DNA from 3 places in the Paenibacillus sp. CMM36 genome. Region 3 is predicted to be linked to each of the others. Evidence: riboswitches for the same ligand, from Rfam matches in the RefSeq annotation. Region 3 holds a riboswitch; each other region holds the start of a gene.
The links. A riboswitch is a leader RNA that binds a small molecule or an ion and turns the genes downstream of it on or off. The one in region 3 is predicted to bind cyclic di-AMP.
Positions count from the first base shown of each region.

Region 1: it holds a riboswitch for cyclic di-AMP, as region 3 does, so the genes downstream of both, ACWA2B_RS13995 (3D domain-containing protein) here and ACWA2B_RS01430 (hypothetical protein) in region 3, are expected to answer to the same signal.
Region 2: it holds a riboswitch for cyclic di-AMP, as region 3 does, so the genes downstream of both, ACWA2B_RS21320 (C40 family peptidase) here and ACWA2B_RS01430 (hypothetical protein) in region 3, are expected to answer to the same signal.

Region 1 is NZ_JBSEDY010000006.1:37,658-40,933, forward strand. Features, by position in the region: gene ACWA2B_RS13985 (ABC transporter substrate-binding protein/permease) at 1-487, shown strand, start outside; gene ACWA2B_RS13990 (amino acid ABC transporter ATP-binding protein) at 474-1,196, shown strand; cyclic di-AMP (ydaO/yuaA leader) riboswitch at 1,427-1,595, shown strand; gene ACWA2B_RS13995 (3D domain-containing protein) at 1,602-2,270, shown strand; gene ACWA2B_RS14000 (polysaccharide deacetylase family protein) at 2,464-3,270, opposite strand.
Region 2 is NZ_JBSEDY010000012.1:159,773-163,048, reverse strand. Features, by position in the region: gene ACWA2B_RS21335 (hypothetical protein) at 1-28, shown strand, start outside; gene ACWA2B_RS21330 (4a-hydroxytetrahydrobiopterin dehydratase) at 146-445, shown strand; gene ACWA2B_RS21325 (GNAT family N-acetyltransferase) at 524-1,030, opposite strand; gene ACWA2B_RS21320 (C40 family peptidase) at 1,332-1,832, opposite strand; cyclic di-AMP (ydaO/yuaA leader) riboswitch at 1,838-1,975, opposite strand; gene ACWA2B_RS21315 (hypothetical protein) at 2,252-3,079, opposite strand; gene ACWA2B_RS21310 (M1 family metallopeptidase) at 3,091-3,276, opposite strand, start outside.
Region 3 is NZ_JBSEDY010000001.1:270,741-274,016, forward strand. Features, by position in the region: tRNA gene ACWA2B_RS01420 (tRNA-Leu) at 246-328, shown strand; gene ACWA2B_RS01425 (glutathione peroxidase) at 473-958, opposite strand; cyclic di-AMP (ydaO/yuaA leader) riboswitch at 1,425-1,597, shown strand; gene ACWA2B_RS01430 (hypothetical protein) at 1,713-2,108, shown strand; gene ACWA2B_RS01435 (potassium-transporting ATPase subunit F) at 2,292-2,369, shown strand; gene kdpA (potassium-transporting ATPase subunit KdpA) at 2,519-3,276, shown strand, end outside.

The DNA.
Region 1 (3,276 bases), on a different contig from region 3:
GATCCTGCGTGGCACACCTATGCTGGTGCAGCTCATGATCATTCACTACGGGATTGCTTTGACGCTGGGTGTCAATTTTACTCCACTCCAGTCCGGTATAATCACATTGTCTCTGAATAGCTCGGCATATCTGGCTGAAATTTTCCGTGCAGGTATCCAGGCAGTAGACCGTGGACAGATGGAGGCCGCACGCTCATTGGGTATGGGACGAGGCAAAGCTATGCGTCACGTCATTTTGCCACAAGCGTTTAAATCTATTTTGCCTGCTATAGGTAATGAGTTTATTACAATTATTAAAGAATCCTCCATTATTTCGACTATTGGTATGGTGGATATTATGTATCAAGCCCAGGTCATTAAGAATATTACCTACGAAGGATTAAGTCCGTTCATAATCACAGCCGCTATTTATTTTGTAATGACATTCAGCTTGTCTAAGCTGCTTGGTTTATGGGAAAGGAAGTTGAGAGCCAGTGATCACCGTTAAACAATTGCGTAAATCGTTCGGCAAGAATGAGATTTTAAAAGGCATTGATATAGATATCGCCAAAGGAGAAGTTGTCGTTATCATCGGTCCCAGCGGTTCGGGGAAGAGTACGTTTTTGCGTTGTATGAATCTGTTAGAACAGCCGACGGATGGGGAGATTTTATTTGAGGGCGAGCCGATTACAGCTCGTGGTCATAATATTAATGTAACCCGGGAAAAAATGGGGATGGTGTTCCAGCATTTTAATCTGTTCCCACACAAAACAGTGTTGCAGAACCTGACGCTTGCACCGACGCAGGTTAGAAAACAGTCAGGTAAGGAAGCGGAAAAAATTGCATTAGAACTCCTGCGTACCGTGGGGCTCGAGGATAAGAAGAATACCTATCCGAACCAGCTATCCGGTGGTCAGAAGCAACGTATTGCGATTGCGCGTGCTTTGGCCATGCAGCCGCACGTAATGCTGTTCGATGAGCCGACTTCTGCATTGGACCCTGAAATGGTTGGAGAGGTTCTGGATGTAATGAAGAAGCTCGCCGAAGGCGGTATGACAATGGTAATTGTAACGCATGAAATGGGCTTTGCCCGCGAGGTAGGCGATCGAATTATCTTTATGGATAACGGTCAAATTGTGGAGCAGGGTGCACCAGACCAGGTATTTGGCACTCCAAGCCATGATCGCACTCGTGATTTTCTTGCCAAAGTATTGTAAGAAAGTACTGATCTAATCATAAAAGAGCTCTCCGTTGACGGAGGGCTTTTCTTTTTTTGTCACCATTTCCCCATACTTTCGTAACAAATATAGATTTCTTAATGACAAAATTGTAACGAGTGTAGTATGATGTTCAGGGTTCCCAACATTTTCATGCGGATAAGGTTACAAAATTGTGATATTATGCAGTAAGCCAAAACTTACCGGGACAGCATGCGGTTAGACAAGCGCTGAAATGCTGGCCCAAACTATGGGAAGTGCGGGGGACGTAACAACGGCAGCCATTCCGATACGTCATAAGACGATGAGGAATATGCCTAGGGGTGAATTGCACGAGCATAGGGCTTCTCCTGAGTCCGAATCCGACAGCTAACTTCGCAGGCATAAAAGAGGAGGTACATATCTTTGAAACATTTAAAACATATTGGTAAAACGATGAAAATTGCGGTGCTTGCCGCAGCTATTGCAGGGTTGGCACAGACAGCTGGAATAGCGGATGCTGCCTCGCTTCACACTGCCAAAGAGGGCGATACCTTCTTTTTGCTTGCTCAGCGTTATGGAGTATCGGTAGACGAGCTAACAAAGGCTAACCCAAACATTGCCTCCAGCAATATATATGCAGGTCTGCAAATTAAGGTGCCTGGCGAAAAAAGTGTAAAGGCAGCTTCGGAATCGAAGCCGCAGCTTCTTACGGAGAAAGCAGCAGCGAATGAGGCGCCAACGATTGAAGCTTGGGGTAAAACATTCAACTATAGCAAAATAGTTGACGTTAAGGCTTCAGCGTATTCTGCCGCAGCCGATGAGAATGGTAAATGGGGCGCAGTGGACTACTACGGCAATCCGCTTAAACTAGGTACAATTGCGGTAGATCCTAACGTCATTCCGATGGGCACGAAAGTACTGGTTACAGGCTACTCCCATCCAGGTTTGCCGGATCATTCTTTTGTAGCTGTCGCTCGCGATCAGGGCAGCGCCATTACAGGAAAGCGGATTGATATCTTTATTCCAGGCAACAAATCATTTGTGAACGACTTTGGATTTCAAAATGTGAAGCTGTACGTTATTGATAAATAGCATTGTACGTATATACAGTTTAATTAAACATAATATATATTATGTAAACATAACGCCTATATCCGTATATATCTAGCTCGGACTCTTATCAGGTCCTATCCGTAAAAAGGCTGTCTTGACGAGCAGAATACTTCTGCTGGTAAGACAGCCTTTTTACGTTGCTTTAGCTTGTACCTCAATCATAAACATACTGTTATTTTCGTTCCGATGTGTGGAGTAGCCGGGGGACTGTCACAAATTTGTAGCCCTTAGCTTTTAGAGAGTGAATTAGACCCGGCAAAGCTTGGATAGTGCCTTGCAAGTTGGAACTTTGACCTCCACCAGCGTGCATTAAAATAATAGAGCCAGGCCCTGTAGCTGGAATCACATTTCGCTGAATTTGTGTTTTACTTAGTCCCTTCCAGTCGAGAGAGTCTACATTCCAGTTGACAATCATGTAGCCATGACGACGTGCCCACTTTATTTGAGGCTCTGTAATTTCACCGTAGGGTGGACGAATCAACTTGGGGCGAAAACCTGCGCTGGCTTGTAAAATACGTTCTGTTTTTGTAATCTGGTTGCGAAAGCGTTCTGGTGTAGCCTTCCTAAAATCCGGATGAGTATAGGAATGATTTCCTATAGCATGGCCTTCACGGATAATACGACGTATAATCCCCGGATGCTTTTCCGCACGGTGACCGACGATGAAAAAGGTGGCTTTGATGCCGTTGGCGTGTAATACGTCCAAAACCTGCGGCGTATACCTAGAATCGGGCACATCATCAAAGGTTAAGGCAATTTGGCGGGTGTGTGGGCCGCACATTTTAAAAATGTCCGCATGTTTTTTACGCAACATTGCTAATGTAGGAGTAGCTCGATCTGTACTCAGATGTACAGAAGAAGCAACAGCTGCTTCCTTGGGATGGGGCGTTCCGATCTTGGGAGGCGCATCCGCGTGAACGGGTAAACTTGAAAATGCTAGTAACAGTGCCAAGCATGGCAACACTCCCCTGTACGGCATATGTAT
Region 2 (3,276 bases), on a different contig from region 3:
GGAGCTGACGTCAGTCCCTTTGATTTGAGGTCCGTCTTATGGATTTATCAACGGGGCCGTGGTAATATGTACACCAATATATCGTAGTTTTGGCCGTATTTAAGCGGTCGAAAGGCTTCCGTATAAACGGGGAGGAGTTCGTAACATGCCTTTTACACAAGAAGAGATTGAAGCACATCTGGAGAAACTGGAGGGCTGGGAGCTGGAGGAAGGACGTTGGATCGTTCGGAAATATAATTTTTCCAGTTTTATGAAAGGGATTGCATTCGTGGATGAAGTTGCCGCTATATCTGAAGCATTCAATCATCATCCATTTATTACGATTGATTACAAGACCGTGACTCTGCGTTTGACCTCTTGGGACGATGGCGGTATTATGGCCGTGGATATTAAGGAAGCCCAACAATATAATGAAGCTTTTGAAAAAATGCGTAGCAGTCATTGAGCTTGTAATGATCTGTCGTATGATGATAAAAGCGCCTTCGCTATACAACATCGTGGTTGTATGCCGAAGGCGCTTTTATCATAGTACCTGGGTTGGGTGCTCGGGACGATATACCATACAATAAAACGGTTTTTTGCCATCGGGGGTCTGTCGTTCATAGGTATCTGTAAGCTCAAATCCAGCCGCCTTGTAGGCCCGGATAGCGCGCTCATTCCAAGTGAGCACTTCTAGATCAATTTCATTCTTCGGGTTGCGTCGTTGGGCTTCCTCTGCAATGGCACGGACAAAATCAGAGCCTTTGCCATGTCCGCATCTGTCAGGATGCATGCCAAGGCCTAGCCGGGTCACACCGATCATAGGAAAATATTGAGCAAACCCCATCAGCTTGTTCTCTTCATCCAGTACGGCAACATATTGCTCTTGGCGAAGCGTGGGACTTCCAAATTCGACCTCAAGCGCCTTCATTTGTTCCCAGGGGAGCCAACCGTATATGTTATAAGGTGGATCATAGCGCCACTCACAGATTGCAGCCGCTTGATGCTCGTCCATCGGTACGATCCGATAGTTGGATATTGAGGCCGGCATGTGTTCCATCCTCCTTTTACAGTACTTCAATCATTAACAACAGATTGTAGACAAGTTGCAGGGGAATGGCAAGCGTGTTTATTTTATACCCAAGACGGGTATACATTCAATAAGAAGGAATTACTGCTCATATGCTCCCCCAGCGGTGACGGTAAAACCGACGATGTTTGCTAAAATTGAAACCTTTTGAGGTTTCAGTTCGTCAGTAATGATAATCATTGCTGATGTTGTGGACATAAAAAGCCGCAATTCGATTCCGGCAGAATCAAATTGCGGCTAGAGTTAGCTTGCTGTGCGTTAGTTATTCTACGTTGTCGTCATCAGGAATATCTGAAGCTACAGAATGGTAAGCGTCTGTGCTCATAATTCTTTTTGCACCGACATAGCGGTTAGCGTAATAATTTTCGTTCAGTGAGCTAACTACTACACCACGTGAAGTCGAGGAGTGGGCAAATTTCCCTTCACCTACGAAGATACCTACATGGGAAATGCCTCTTCCTGTGGTGTTGAAGAACACCAGGTCCCCAGGTCTCATTTCATCGCGGGATACAGAAGATCCCATTTTGAATTGTGATCCAGATTGATGCGGAAGTTTAATTCCCAGTTTGTTGAATACATACATTGTGAAGCCGGAGCAATCGAATCCCTCGAGTGTAGTGCCTCCGCTTCTGTAGTTCGTTCCTTTGGCATCTTGGATGACCTGGTCCATCTTGGAGTCTGCAAATGCACTGCCGCCACCGAATGTAAAAGATGTAAAGGCAATGGCAAGACTCATAGCTGCGATCGTTAGCTTCTTCTTCAAAAAAAATATACCCCTTCCAATGCCTGCGAGGTTAGCTTAAGGATTCGGTAGAAGGTTCCCCTATGACCACTCTGTTGCGAGATCAATTCACCCAAACTGGTTCCCCCGCTTCCTAGGTGCCAGGAATTAGGCTTAACTTAAGATGTGCACCTTGGAGAGCAGTATTCACAATAACGATATTTTTGAGATAAAGGTTACAACAAAGATTACAAAGTTGTTACTATCAGTTCACTGCGATTATTGTAACAAAGTCGGCTGGCTTTGGCAAATGTTTCATTGCAAAAAGTTACAAAAAAAATCTGCTCCTAATGTCCCAGGAACAGATCTTGTTAACAGTATTCAGTTATGTGCCGTTTGCGCGGTTATGCATAAAGTTTTTTCGACAGACGGAAATGAAGTGATTAACATAAAGGAAGGGCTTAGCTTCTACTGGAGATATCGGTATGCCATAGTCTGTACTGCGAACTGATATGCCACAGTCTGACCAGACTAGTAACAAAATGATACGATTGTTGGAGAATGAGCGCGAGCATGCCAGTCCAAATCATCGCCACGGTGCCAAATAGACCGAAGACCAGCAGCACACAAGCACCGAGCAAAAGGGATATACCGACAGCTGGGAGAAGCTGGCGAAAGAAGGCGAGCAGGGACGATAGTATGGCGTGACCACCGACAGTGCCTAGTTGCATATACAGGATGCACTGCCGAATGAACCATCCGTATGCCATCCATCCCATGGCATAGGGCAACAAGTGCAGCAGGTAAGAGGGAGATTGAAGCGTACCTGCTACAATAGGGTAGAGTCTCGGTACTACCCAAAAGGCGGGAATCAGCAGCAGTCCCAACTCGATGATGTAATACAACAGCGACGACATGCCATGGCGTTTCATACCTTTGAAAAAGGACAGGCTTTGCGGCTCAGTCGCATCGGTATGCAGGCTTTGATATATTCCGGCTCTAATGAAGGGAGTGATTAGTATGCGTAGTACAGTCGCCCCTAGTAGTATCCACAAATACACATGTACTTCCCGGCTGTCCATCAGAGCAATCTGGCTCTCCATCCAAAACAAGGTCTGTCCCAGCTCGTTTTGACCCTGATCAGGATAACGGAGCAATAGCGGGATAACGGCAGACTGCACCAGTCGATAGAGAAACACCCCCCACAGTAGTCGATACAGAAATAAAATGATAACGATATAGAATCGTATGCGCACCAGCGCCCAGCCCTCTTTTATAACAGTCCGCATCTATAGACACCTCACCATGACAGACTTCCAAGCAGTGTCTCCAGCAGCTTGGTTACACTTATACTCCAACGGGTTTGTTGCTTTTCGTCCAATTCGGCTTTTAGGGTATTGTTAATATGCTTGTTCTCCAGTGCAATGGTATATAGGGGATCAAGGGTTACATAGGAAACGGGAGAAGTACTTTTGATCCGAAAAGT
Region 3 (3,276 bases):
TTTTATACGTGTTTTTACAATCGTAAATACGTTATTTCGTCAAATTAATTACTTAGTTAAGTGCTAGGTGGTTCTGATAATCCGTAAGGGGGCAACATTAATGCATAGTTCAGCAAGCGGTTATCTTTATGCAGGACGGTATTATTATCGCTCATATATGTAAGTTAAAATAATTATAATATTTTTGTTTACAAATAGTTGATGAGAGAGTATAATAAATCTGTTGCCTCAATACATTATGATTTGCGGTCGTGGTGGAATGGCAGACACGCTATCTTGAGGGGGTAGTGGGCGTACGCCCGTGGAGGTTCGAGTCCTCTCGACCGCATTATATGCAAGACCTAGTTAAAAAAGCATCCTGACACGGTTTACGTGAAAGGGTGCTTTTTTTGTTAAGCATTTTCGTTATATTCTTTAGCCACGGAAGCCACGGTTGCAACAGGTCGTTTATTAACTGTGATAATGAAGAATGTCAGTTTTGCTGCAAAAGCTTCTCTATATCTCCCGCCAGTTTATCTGGAGTGGTTTGCGGTGCATAGCGCTTAAACACGTTACCTTCTCTTGTAATTAAGAATTTAGTAAAATTCCATTTGATCGCTTTGGACCCTAATACCCCCGGAGCTGTTTGGGTCAGGTAGCGAAATAAGGGGTGTGCTTGATCGCCATTGACATCTGTCTTGGCGAACATCGGAAAGGTGACACCATAATTGATCTGGCAAAACTCGGAGATCTCCTCACTGGAACCTGGCTCTTGTTTGGCAAACTGGTTGCTGGGAAATCCCAAAATTTCGAGCCCCTGTTCATGATACTGGTCATATAGCTCTTGTAGCGCTTTGTATTGGGGGGTTAACCCACATTTGCTGGCAGTGTTCACGATAAGCAGAACGTTCCCTTCAAATGTGGATAACGGAATTTGTTTCCCTTGCAGGGTTTGCGCATCATATTCATAAACGGTCATAGCATCTCTCCTCATTCAATATTCAGCAATTAAATTTTAGACAATTTAAAGAAGGGTTGCAAGCCTGGAAAAGCTGTATAAAGCCTTCAGGCGCTGTAAAATCGTATTTTGCTCAAAACAGTAAATCGCACCGCAAATGGAGCGAATTAAGTTGTTTCTTCTTATAAAAGCGGGTTAAATCGGTGTTTAGCTGGTACATATAGCGTATTTTCTTCTCTTTTTACAAAAAAAGGCCAATAACGCTTTACCCTACGCCAATATTGACATGCTTGTCATTTTCAAAAAGGGATGAAAAACAGAGATTAAAGGAGATGTGAGAAGCATAGTTGCATTGTAAGCGTTATTATTAATCTTCTATGCTCTAAAGCCCGATTTATAACCCTGCAGTTGAGCTTTACAGTCTTCCATGCGCGGGTGTATGATTCAAGACGTAATTTCAAATTAACTTGAATGAAGCAACAACGAAATGTCTATAGCGCTGAATTTTGCAGTTGCAAAAGCGGGGGAACCAATCGAGACTGTACGGCTTCGGAAGCCGTGTGTCTCATGGGGTGAATTTTCCGGTCAAGTGCCAGAAATAGGGCGACTCTCACGTCCGAATCCGACAGCTAACCTCGTAAGCGTACAGGGAGAGGCAACAAACCGCCGTGTGCAGCCATGGTTTATTTTATCATGGATATGTCAGAAGCCGGAGGAAAGCCTTTTTCCTTCGGCTTCTTTTTGTTGTCTTTTTATACCGGGAGAGGAGCTACTGATGGAAGGTCGGTTAATTATTGTCACTGCACCGAATGAAGCGGGCAGAAGTTTTGTGAAATTGCTTATTTTCAAAAAATTGGCGTTTGCAGTTCTCACGAATAGCGCCCAGGAGGAACGACAGCTCAAAAAAATGGGTGTGGAGCACATTGTCCGCATCAATACCATGCAAGCGGGAAAATGGAATTTTCCAAAAAAAGAAATTGGTAGTGTGTATTTGTTCGAGAACAGCTTGAATCTGACTTGCCGTTTCCTGCAAATATGTCGACCACTAACATCGGAATCGATCTATGTTATTACACACGGCTGTAATCCACAAGGAATTTATCGGGGATTGGGAGCGGACCATGTGATCTACACATTGAACGGAGAGGTGGGTTTTCTGCTGAACGGATAAGCACTTATGACATAGTTGTTTTATGATTTTATGATGGAATAAGAATGGCGATCTGAGGATCGATACGGAGGGTATAAACATGATGGATATATACATGCTGCTCGTCATGGCTGTGAGTTATGGAGTGATACTGCTGTTTGTACGCTGGTGTGATGCGCAGACCTCTAAAGGAGGACGAAGAGGATGATCGTTATACTCGGGCTTACGGCTATTGTGTTTATGTATTTAATCTACGCACTCCTGAACCCTGAAAAGTTCTAGTCACTTGTAGGGATAGAGCGGGCGGGAACAACAGATCTGAGCATTAAAGCATCATTGGTAGCAGGTTTTCGCAAACGTGTGCACTTCATAGATGGTCTAATCGGGTCTGTTGTTCCAAACGCAGGAGCATTTTGAAGGAGGAATAGAGGATGGAGCTGCTTCAAATTGGAATTGTGATCGTTATATTGCTGCTCTTGGTAAAGCCAATGGGTACATATATGTATCATGTATTCTCGAATGAACCGAATCGAACGGATCGGATTTTTGGCAGAACAGAAAAGCTGATTTATAAGGTAGTAGGCTTGAAGAAAGTGGAGAGCATGCGTTGGACTACGTATGTTATGAGTTTCATTGCTACGAACGTCGTGCTTGTGGCAATCAGCTACTTGCTGTTGCGTTTACAGGGAATGCTTCCCGGTAATCCGGCTGGAAACAGTAATATGGAAGCATCACTAGCTTTTAATACGGTAATCAGCTTTATGACGAATACGAATCTCCAACATTATAGCGGAGAAAGCGGGCTTACGTATCTGACACAGATGGCGTTCGTCACGATGATGATGTTCACTTCGGCTGCTTCCGGTTTTTCGGTTGCTGCGGCTTTTATGAGAGGATTGACGCGGCGCGGTGAAGGGATGGGCAATTTCTTTCAAGATTTTATTAAAGCTATTATAAGGATTTTCCTGCCACTGGCCTTTGTGCTTACGCTGGTGCTGGTGGGATTGAAGATACCACAGACGCTACAGCCTACGGCGGATCTTACGACGCTGAGCGGAACACAACAGCAAATTTCTATGGGACCCATTGCTTCTCTGGAGTCCATCAAGCATTTGGGGACGAACGGGGGCGGTTATGCGGGAGCTAACTCTGCGCATCCTTTTGAAAATCCAAGTCCTTGGACGAACGT